DNA from 2 places in the Arthrobacter sp. NPDC058097 genome. Region 1 is predicted to be linked to the other one. Evidence: riboswitches for the same ligand, from Rfam matches in the RefSeq annotation. Region 1 holds a riboswitch; the other holds the start of a gene.
The links. A riboswitch is a leader RNA that binds a small molecule or an ion and turns the genes downstream of it on or off. The one in region 1 is predicted to bind S-adenosylmethionine.

Region 1 (5,068 bases):
TCGGCAACGCCGTAGCCCTTGTGCCCGGCCTCGACCTCTTTGCGGGCTTCGAGGAAGATCGGGGCGTCGTTGACCTTGGTGCGGATGTAGTAGCCGATCAGGACGATCACCGCGGAGAGCCAGAACGCCACGCGCCAGCCCCAGCCGAGGAACGCTTCCTGCGTCAGCGTGGAGGACAGGATGAACAGCACGGCCGTGGCCAGCAGGTTGCCCATGGGCACGGCGGACTGCGGCCAGCTGGCCCAGAAGCCGCGGGACTTGCTGGGGCTGTGCTCGGCCACGAGGAGGACCGCCCCGCCCCATTCGCCGCCGACTGCGAAGCCCTGGGCAAACCGCAGGAAGACCAGGAGCGCGGGCGCCCAGTAGCCGATCTGCTGGAACGTCGGAAGGCAGCCCATGAGGAAGGTGGAAACACCCACCAGGATGATGCTCAGCTGCAGCAGTTGCTTGCGCCCGAACTTGTCGCCGAAGTGGCCGAAGACGATGCCGCCGATCGGGCGGGCAACGAAGCCGACGGCGTACGTGAGGAAGGCGGCGATGATGCCGTCCAGCTCGGTGCCGGCGTTGGGGAAGAAGGTCTTGCCGAAGACCAGGGTGGCAGCCGAGGCGTAGAGGAAGAACTCATACCACTCCACGACCGTGCCGGCCATGGACGCCGTGACAACTTTCTTGAGGCCTGAGGCCTTGACGTCGGTTTCTTCTGCACGCCTTGCGGCGGAGCTTTCCGTACTCATTGCGAACTCCTTCGGCGTCTTCCTCGACACCACGGGGACCAGTCGGGGGCGAACTGGTGTGATGCGCACCACGAACGCCGGATTCAACGAGTATGGTCTGCCAATGACGCAAGCTCAACGCCAAATAGTGCAGGGCGCATCTGCATAAATGCACACATCCACCGGTGGCGTTGCCACGATACGGTCGGCTCGGGCCGGGCGGACCGGTCCCGAATCAGTTGCGGAAGTGTTCCCTGAGCTGGGCATTCAGCTGCCCGATCTCCGTGAGGAAACCGTCGTGGCCGATCGGCGAATCGATCATGTGCACGTCCACGTTCCCGGGCAGGGCCTCGGCGAGTTCCAGCGACTGCGAGGGAAAGTACAGCCGGTCCGTCTCCACGGCGGCCACGAACACGTCGGCCGTGACCCGGGCCAGGGCTTCCTTCAGCGTCCCCCGCCCGCGGGTGACGTCATGGCTCATGAGCGCTTCCGTCAGGGCGATGTAGCTGTTGGCGTCGAAGCGCCGGACCAGCTTGTTGCCCTGGTGGTCGAGGTAGCTCTCCACCTGGTACCGGCCGCGGCCCGCCAGGGCATCGGCCTGCAGCGGCTCTTCAGGGGCCTGGGCGTTCCTGCCGAACCGGAAATCGAGCTCGAAGGCCGACCGGTAGGTGATGTGGGCAATCCGCCGGGCGAGCGCCAGGCCCTCCGCCGGTTCCGGGCCGCCGTAGTAGTCACCGCCGTTGAAGTGGCGGTCCTGCCGGATGGCAAGGGTCTGTGCCTGCGCGAAGGCGATTTGTTCAGCGGTGCTCCTGGCGCCAACGGAGATGACACCGCAGCGGCGCACGCGCTCCGGGAAAGTCACTGCCCATTCGAGCGCGCGTGCCCCGCCCATGGACCCGCCAACCACGGCGTGCCAGCTGCCGATGCCGAGCCGGTCCGCGAGCCTCGCCTCGGCAACAGTCGAGTCCCGAAGCGTCACCAGCGGAAAGCGTGAGCCCCACGGCTTGCCGTCCGGAGCGGTCGACGACGGTCCCGTGGACCCGTAACAGCCGCCCAGGATGTTGATGGAAATGACAAAGAACCTGTCCGTGTCCGCCGGCGCGCCCGGCCCGGCGAGCTGTTCCCACCAGCCTTCCTCGTCACCGGCACCCCGCGTCACGTGGGTGCTGCCGGTGAGGGCATGCTGAACGAGGATCGCGTTGGAGCCGTCCTCATTGAGCGTTCCCCAGGTTTCGTAGGCCAGGGTCACGTCCGGCAGGAAGCCTCCGGCCTCGAGCTCGAGGCTGCCGATGTTGAGGTACTGGACGGTGCCGTCGGGAAATGCACGGCCGTCAGGAAGAGTGCGGCCATCGGGAACTGCCGTCCCCTCCGGAACTTCGGCGGCGGGGACGTCGGTGCTGCTGACAGAAATCGTCATGGGTAAACCTCTTCTACGCGCTTGCCCGCCGGCAGCTGTCCGGCAGGCCAGGTCTTCACCCGGGGCACCCCACCGCGAAAGGAGGGTTGCCGGCCAGCAAGCCGGGGCTGTCGCTGGCACTCATGACCTGTTGCCCAGTTTACGAAACAGGCGGACATCTGCGCGAAGAATGTGACGGCTGTGTGACTCCCGGCCGATCCGCGCGCCGGGAGGACCACCAGCAACGGCCGGATCAGGCGCCTTTCGCCGCCCGGAATCCGGCGTCGAGGTCAGCCAGGATGTCGTCGATGTGCTCAAGGCCCACCGACAGCCGGACCAGGCCGGGGGCCACCCCGGCCACGCTCTGCTGTTCCGGGGTCAGCTGGCTGTGCGTGGTCGACGCCGGATGGATAACGAGGGAGCGGACGTCACCGATGTTCGCCACGTGCGAGTGCAGTTCCAGGGCATCCACGAAGCGCTTGCCTGCCTCGGCGCCGCCGGCGACGGTGAAGGACACCACCGCGCCGGTGCCCTTGGGCCCGTACTTCAGGCCCCGCTCGTACCACGGGCTGGACGGCAGTCCGGCGTACGCCACTGACTCCACATCGTCCCGGGCTTCCAGCCAACCGGCGACGGCCACCGCGTTGGCCACGTGGCGCTCCACCCGCAGGCTCAGTGTTTCCAGGCCCTGCGCGATGAGGAAGGCATTGAACGGGGACACCGCGGACCCCAGGTCGCGGAGGAGCTGGACCCGGGCCTTGAGAATGTAGGACAGGTTGGCTCCCAGAGCCCCGCCTGCGCCGAGGTCGCGGGCGTAGACCAGGCCGTTGTAGGTGGGGTCCGGCGTATTGAAGCCCGGGAAGCGCTCCGGGTCCGCACCGAAGTCGAAGTTGCCTGAATCCACGATGACACCGGCAATGGCGGCGCCGTGGCCGCCCAGGTATTTGGTGGCCGAGTGCACCACGATGTCCGCGCCCCACTCGAGCGGCCTGATGAGGTACGGCGTGGACAGCGTGTTGTCCACGATGAGCGGCACGCCGGCCTCGTGCGCAGTCCCGGCGACACCTTCGATGTCCAGGACGTCCTGCCGCGGGTTGGAAACCACCTCGGCAAAGAAGAGCTTGGTGTTCGGCTGCACAGCGTCGCGCCACTGCTCCAGGTTGTCAGGGTCGGCCACGAAGGTGACTGATATGCCGAACTTCTTCAGGGTGTGCGCCAGCAGGTTGTAGGTGCCGCCGTAGAGGCTGGGGCTGGCCACCACGTGGTCGCCGGCCTCGGCAATGTTCAGGATGGCGTACGTTTCTGCGGCCTGGCCGGAGCTCAGGAGCAGCGCGGCAAGCCCACCCTCCAGGCTGGCGATCCGCTGCTCAACGGCGTCCTGGGTCGGGTTGCCGATCCGGGTGTAAATGGGCGCGATCTCGGCGAGCGCGAAGCGGTCCGCCGCACTTTCGGCGCTGGGGAAGACGAACGACGTCGTCTGGTAGATCGGCAGCGACCGGGCGCCGGTGGCATTGTCCGGCACCTGGCCGGCGTGGATCTGGCGGGTTTCGAATGACCATGCGTCGGACATGCAGGCTCCTCTGCTCAAGGGGCATGTGCTGGTCCGGCACAGGCCCGCGCTTGCCGCACGGCGGGCGCCGCGCAACCAGGTCTTCACCCGGGGCACCCCGCCGCGGTGGAGGGTTGCCGGCCAGCGAGCCGGGGCCTTCTTCGCTGGCACTCATGACCTGCGACCAGTGTAGGAATGGCCCTGTTATGCCGACAGCTTTGTGACGAATTTCGTCAAAGTATGGACTTTTCGCAATGTTAGGCAACCCTAAGCTGAGAGCCCCGTCACAAAGTGCCAAGATGAGGGCATGCGCATGGATCACGTCTCTTACGCCTGTGAACACGATGGCCTCGCGGCCACCACCGAACGTATCTCCTCTGCCCTCGGCGTCGAAGCCGTAAAGGGCGGAGTGCACCCCCGGTTTGGGACCCGGAACATGATTATTCCGCTGGCCGGCCACAAGTACCTTGAGGTCGTTGAGGTCCTGGACCACCCGGCATCGGACAAGGCACCGTTCGGCCAGGCCGTCCGGGCCCGGTCCGCGGCGGGCGGCGGCTGGATGGGCTGGTGCGTCGAAGTTGACGACCTCGCCCCCTTCGAGGAGCGGCTTGGCCGCTCTGCCGTGAACGGCAACCGTAAGTTCCCCGACGGCCGGGAGCTGGTCTGGAAGCAGATCGGCATCCTGGGCCTGATCGCGGACCCCCAGGTTCCGTACATGCTGAAGTGGGAGGGCGATCCGGACCTGCACCCGTCCAACGCCTATGACAGCAATGTGAAGATGTCCAGCCTCACCATCGCGGGCTCTGCCGAGCGCGTGACCGAGTGGCTCGGCGAGCCGGTTGAACGGCCGCTGGAGGATGTCGCGGTGAACTGGGTGGCCCCGCACGGTACGCCGGGGATCCTCTCCGTCACGTTCGAAACCGCTGCGGGCGCCGTCACCATCTGACGCTCTCCGCCCTTCTCTTCGGCCGCCATCAGCGGGTGCCAACGACGTCACCCGCCGATGGCGGCCGAATCATTTTTAAGAACTGCAGTTAGCCCAGGCCGACGGCCTTGCCGAACAGGCTGAATCCCACGAACGCCACGATGTCCAGCAGCGCGTGCGCGATCACGAGCGGCATCACCCGGCGGGTTCTGGTGTAGACCCACGCAAAAACGATGCCCATGATGGCGTTTCCAATGAACGGGCCGAACCCCTGGTACAGGTGGTAGCTGCCCCGGAGCATCGAGGACACAAAGATCGCCAGAGGCATCGACCAGCCGAACTTGCCGAACCGGTCCAGCAGGTAGCCCACCACGATGACTTCCTCCACGATCGCATGGCGCACCGCGGACAGGACCAGCACGGGCACGGTCCACCAGTAGGCGTCGAGTCCGCTGGGGATGATCGCCGTCGTAATGCCCAGGGCA
Region 2 (5,068 bases), on a different contig from region 1:
GCGCTGTGTTCGGCGGCCGTGGCCGGGCTGTTCCTGCACGCAGGGTCCGGGTTTGCCGGCGTCACCAGATCTGTAGCGGCGGACGGCGGCTACCGTGCCGCGTTCCACCACGGCATTCTTCTGTGTTCGGCCCTGACGGCCGCTGCCATCGCCGCCGGCAGCCTCGACTGGATCCGCACAGCGGTGGTGCGCCGCCGCAACCGCAATGGCGTCGGAGGAGCCGGAGCTGGCTGGACACGCGGCGGACCAGGCGCTGGCGAACTCCCGTTAGACGGCCGCTTGCTGAACCTGAGCCGGTTCCTCAACGTCCGCCGTCAGCCCCGTGCTGGGAAACCCCGGCGTCGCGCAGTGCCGGGAACCCGCCGTCGACATGCACTGCACGGGAGTAGCCCAGCAGCCTGAGCTTCTCCGCCACGGGACGCGAGCCGTTGACCGAGCCGCAGAAGACCACAATCTGCTGGTCCGTTCCGGTCACGCCGTCGAGGCGGGCGGGGGACTCGGGCCCAAAGCCCTGGGCCACGTTCTCGCGGTCCACCACTACGGCGCCCGGAACAGCGCCGGTGCTGGCCCGGCCCTTGCGGCTGCGGACGTCGATCAGGAGGGCCCCTTCGCCGATAAGCCGGGCGGCTTCCTCGGCGCTGACCAGCTGCGGATCGTCCGTGGTTTGTTCGGTGCTCATGTGGTGCTCCTTCGGGTGTTGTTTGATCTTGCAGTGGGATGTCAGGTGAGTCCCCAGGCCTGCGCGAGCAGCTCCTGGGAGCGGATCCGGTCGGCCTGGCGGTGGGTGATGGTGGTGACCAGCAGCTCATTGGCTCCGGTGACGCGCTGCAGGGTGCGGAGCCCCTCCGCCACCTGACGGGGGTCGCCCACGAACCGGGTGTCCAGCCTGTCCTGGATGAGGTCCGCGTCGTCCGGTTCCAGTTCCGGCCAGCGGGCGGCGTCCTCCGGCGCGGGGTAGGGAATGGCGCCGTGGCCGGTCCTGATGCTGTGGACCCAGTCCGCGTACCCGGCGGCGATGGTTCCGGCCCGGGATTCGGTCTCGGCCACCACGACGTCGGCAGAAACAGCCACGTACGGCTCAGCCAGGGTGGTGGACGGCTTGAAGTGCGAGCGGTATTCGCCAACCGACTCCAGGACCGCCGCGGGCGCCACGTGATAGTTGGCTCCGAACGGCAGGCCGAGCTTTCCGGCGAGCCGGGCACTGGGGCCGGCGCTCGACCCGTGGATCCAGAACCCGGGGGCGTGGCCCTGTGCGGGGTGTACGGTGACCTCCGTGCCGTGGGCAGCGCGGTATTCGCCGGCGAAGAACGCGATGACGTCCTGGACGTCGCTTTCGAAGTTGTCCGCATCGCCGGGTACCCGCCCCAGCAGATCGGCCTGGACCTGGAAGCGCTCGGGGAACTTCCTGCCGAAGAGCGGCCGCGGGGCCGGGACCACCAGACCGTCCACCACACGGTTGCCGGCGGGGCTGCCGGAAAGTCTGCCGGAGGCACCCGGCGAAGCGTCTGCCGGCACACCAGCCCCTGGGGCCTCTCCTTCCGCCGGGGCCTTGGGCACGCCCGACCGGCCGAAACCGAGGTCAACGCGTCCCGGATAGAGGGCGGACAGCGTCCCGATGTTTTCCGCGATCTGAACCGGCCGGTAGTTCCCCAGGATGGTTGCCGCCGTTCCCACCCGGATGGTGCTGGTGGCCGCGGCGATGAGCGCGGACAGGACGTGCGGGGCGGAGCCGGCCACGCCGGGACTCAGGTGGTGTTCGGCCAGCCAGTAGCGGCTGTACCCCAGCGCCTCCGCCGAGACAGCCAGCGCAATGCTGTTCCGCAGTGCGTCCGTCGCCGTCTGGCCGGCGGAGACGGGGCTGAGATCGAGGACCGAGAGGGGAACGGCTGAAGGCTTGGGCATGGCAGCACACTACGGAGACGCCGTCGCCCGCCAAACTCCTCCGTCACCGTCCTCAACGTCCGGAAACCGGGGGCAACCGGAGCCCAAAATCCGTCACATACGACGGCCGCGCATGACGGAATGCGCCGCCGCTTGACGCCCCATTTCCGGAATTAACACCCTGCGACAGGCGGTTTGGAAATGTCCGGGCGGCCCTCCTAGATTCAACATCTAGGTCCAGAGTCAGCACGCCAAGGACCGGCTCGTGCTGCGGCAACCCTCAGGCATTTGATGGCGGGGTGCTCCGGAAACAGACCTGGCCGCACTTGCGGCAAGTGAATGTCGAGACGGCCGTCCGCGGCCCCTAAAAGAGGGAACCATGCCTTCACTACCCACACCCAAAAACCGGCCCGCTGTGCTCGGCATCGAGCTCGACGGCGACGGCGCCCACCCGGCAGCCTGGCGGTTTGCCGCGCACGAGCCCGGCGCATTGCTGACCGGCGCCCGCATCCGGGAAACCGTCCAGGCAGCGGACATCGCCGGCTTCCACCTCGCCACCTTCCACGACTCACGGACCACCGACACCGGGGCCACCGGAATCGCGGGGCGGATCGACGCGGTGCAGCGGGCGGCCTTCGCCTCCCCGGTGACGCGGTCGATCGGCCTGGTGCCCGAGGCAGGCGTGGTCTACACGGAGCCCTTCCACGTGGCCACCCAGCTGGCGAGCCTGGACTACTCCTCCCGCGGCCGGGCAGGGTGGCTCGTCAGCGCGGAGAACACGCTGCAGGAAGCACGATCGGTGGGCCGTGACCTGCTTGCTGCCGAAGAGGCCGGCACGGAGGCGGCGGACGTTGTCGAGAGCGCGCGGCGGCTGTGGGACTCGTGGGAAGACGACGCGGTGATCAGGGACGCCGCCACCGGCCGCTACCTCGACGCCGGCAAGCTGCACTACGCGGACTTCGAGGGCAGCCGCTTTTCCGTGAAGGGCCCGTCCATCATTCCGCGCCCCTTCCAGGGGCAGCTGCCCGTGTTCGCCCCGGCGGCGCTCCTGCCCGCCGTCGAGGCCGACGTCGCACTGGTCAGCGCGGCCACGCCCGAGGAACTTGCGCAAGCAGCGGAGGCTGCACGGAATGCCGGTGCCCCGCGCACGCTCCTGGAACTGGACGTGGTCCTCGACGCCCGCGGCCAGCGGGCAGCCGACCGGCTGGCCGAGCTGGACGCGCACGGGAAGTGGGACGGCGGTGCCCGCTACGTGGGAAACGCTGCCGGACTGGTGGAGCTCCTGGCCGGGCTGTTCCAGCAGGGCGACGGTGTCCGGATTCGCCCCGGTGTGCTGGACACCGACCTGCCGGAGCTGGCTGCCCTGGTGCTGCCGGAACTGCGCCGGACCGGTCTGCTGTCCAGCCCCGCCCCGGGCGGCACGTTGCGTGAATCGTTCGGCCTGCCCCGCCCCGCCAACCGCTACGCCGCTGCCGCGGCCCTCTAGAGAGGCCAGACCCGTGAGCTCATCCCCGCGCACGGCCGGCAACGGCCAGATCCAGTTCGGCGTCTTCTTCCAGGGCGTCAACCACACCACAGTCTGGCGTGATCCAGAGAGCGGATCCCAGACTGACTTCGAATCCTTCCGCCGGGTGGCACAGACCGCAGAACGGGGGCTGTTCACCGCCTTCTTCCTCGGCGAAGGGCTGCGGCTCCGCGAACACCTGGGCCGGATCCACGAGCTCGACGTCGCCGGCCGGCCGGACGCACAGACGGCGCTCGCCGCCCTGGCTGCCGTGACCACCAACATCGGACTGGTGGCCACCCAGAACACCACGTACAACGATCCCGCGGACCTGGCTCACCGGCTGTCCAGCCTGGACCTCCTCTCCGGCGGCCGGGCCGCATGGAACATCGTGACCACGGACAACGCCTGGACCGGCGCCAACTTCCGGCGCGGCGGCTTCCTGGCTCACGAGGACCGCTACATCCGGGCAGAAGCATTCGTCCAGACCGCCAAAGCGATCTGGGATTCCTGGGCTGACGGCGCAATCGCCGGGTCCCGGGGCTCCCGCCGGTGGCTGGCCGAGGACGGCATCACCCCCGTCCGCCGCAAAGACACGAGCTTCGACGTCGAAATCACGGGCCGCCTCCCGCGCTCCAACCAGCACCATCCGGTCCTGTTCCAAGCGGGCGACTCCCCGGACGGGCGCGACTTCGCGGTCCGCAACGCGGACGTCATCTTCTCCCGGCATGCCGGGCTGGAGGAGGCCAAGAAGTTCCGCGAGGACATTGTGGCCCGCACACTGAAGGCGGGCCGGCCGGCGGATGACGTGAAGATCTTTCCGGGGCAGGAGTTCATCCTGGCACCCACCGCCAAGGAAGCGGAGGAAAAGCACCAGTGGGTCCGCGAACGGCAGGTGGGGCCGCAGACCGCCATCGCGTTCCTTGAGCAGTTCTGGGGGCGCACCCTCAGCGAATACGACCCCGACGGCCCTCTTCCCGACGTTGACCCCGTCGTGGACGTCACCGACCCCACCCGCGGCAACGCGTTCCACGGAAAGAACGCCCGGCAGCTTGCCGCGGAGTGGCGGGCTGAGGCCAGGGAGAAGGGGCAGTCCATCAGGCAGTTCGTCTCCGGCCGCGCCCAGCTCAACGGACGGGGGCTCGTGGGCTCCTTCGACGACGTCGCCGACCTGCTCGCCGAATACGCCCACGCCGGTGCCGTTGACGGTTTCAACATCACACCGTGGATCGTCCCCTCCGGCCTCGACGACATCGTCAACGAGCTCGTCCCCAGGCTCCAGGACCGCGGCGTCTACCGGACCGAATACGAAGGCACCACGCTTCGCGAAAACCTGGGGCTCCGCGCCCCGCTGTCACACCGCAGCGGCTCGCTCGCTTCGGTGACCACCACCGAGAACGAGGAAGTAGCATGACCGCCCGAAACATCAACACTGCTTCCAACCGTGCTGGAACGGCCAGGGGCCGGCGGGTGGGCAGGACAGCGGCCGCAGGTGCGCTGCTGGGAACCGTTACGCTGCTGCTCGCCGCGTGCGGCGGCACATCCGACGCCGGATCCCAGCCGGGTGCCAGCAGCACCCCCATCCGGGGCGGCAACCTCAACTTCGCCGTTTCCGTGGACCGCGGCTGCATCGATCCGCAGCAGGTGGGCAACAACGATGCGATCGCCGTCGCCCGCCAGACA

Region 2: another riboswitch for S-adenosylmethionine. It lies ahead of ACFVTE_RS06595 (LLM class flavin-dependent oxidoreductase); the one in region 1 lies ahead of ACFVTE_RS10740 (bifunctional o-acetylhomoserine/o-acetylserine sulfhydrylase).

Annotation. Positions count from the first base shown of each region.
Region 1 covers NZ_JBHVSZ010000005.1:180,757-185,824, reverse strand. The annotation lists gene ACFVTE_RS10750 (MFS transporter) at 1-734, opposite strand, end outside; gene ACFVTE_RS10745 (homoserine O-acetyltransferase) at 949-2,130, opposite strand; SAM riboswitch class IV at 2,143-2,258, opposite strand; gene ACFVTE_RS10740 (bifunctional o-acetylhomoserine/o-acetylserine sulfhydrylase) at 2,363-3,679, opposite strand; SAM riboswitch class IV at 3,721-3,837, opposite strand; gene ACFVTE_RS10735 (VOC family protein) at 3,966-4,604, shown strand; gene ACFVTE_RS10730 (CPBP family intramembrane glutamic endopeptidase) at 4,693-5,068, opposite strand, start outside.
Region 2 covers NZ_JBHVSZ010000003.1:20,297-25,364, reverse strand. The annotation lists gene ACFVTE_RS06610 (MFS transporter) at 1-402, shown strand, start outside; gene ACFVTE_RS06605 (rhodanese-like domain-containing protein) at 302-679, opposite strand; gene ACFVTE_RS06600 (LLM class flavin-dependent oxidoreductase) at 721-1,902, opposite strand; SAM riboswitch class IV at 2,116-2,225, shown strand; gene ACFVTE_RS06595 (LLM class flavin-dependent oxidoreductase) at 2,261-3,367, shown strand; gene ACFVTE_RS06590 (NtaA/DmoA family FMN-dependent monooxygenase) at 3,381-4,799, shown strand; gene ACFVTE_RS06585 (ABC transporter substrate-binding protein) at 4,796-5,068, shown strand, end outside.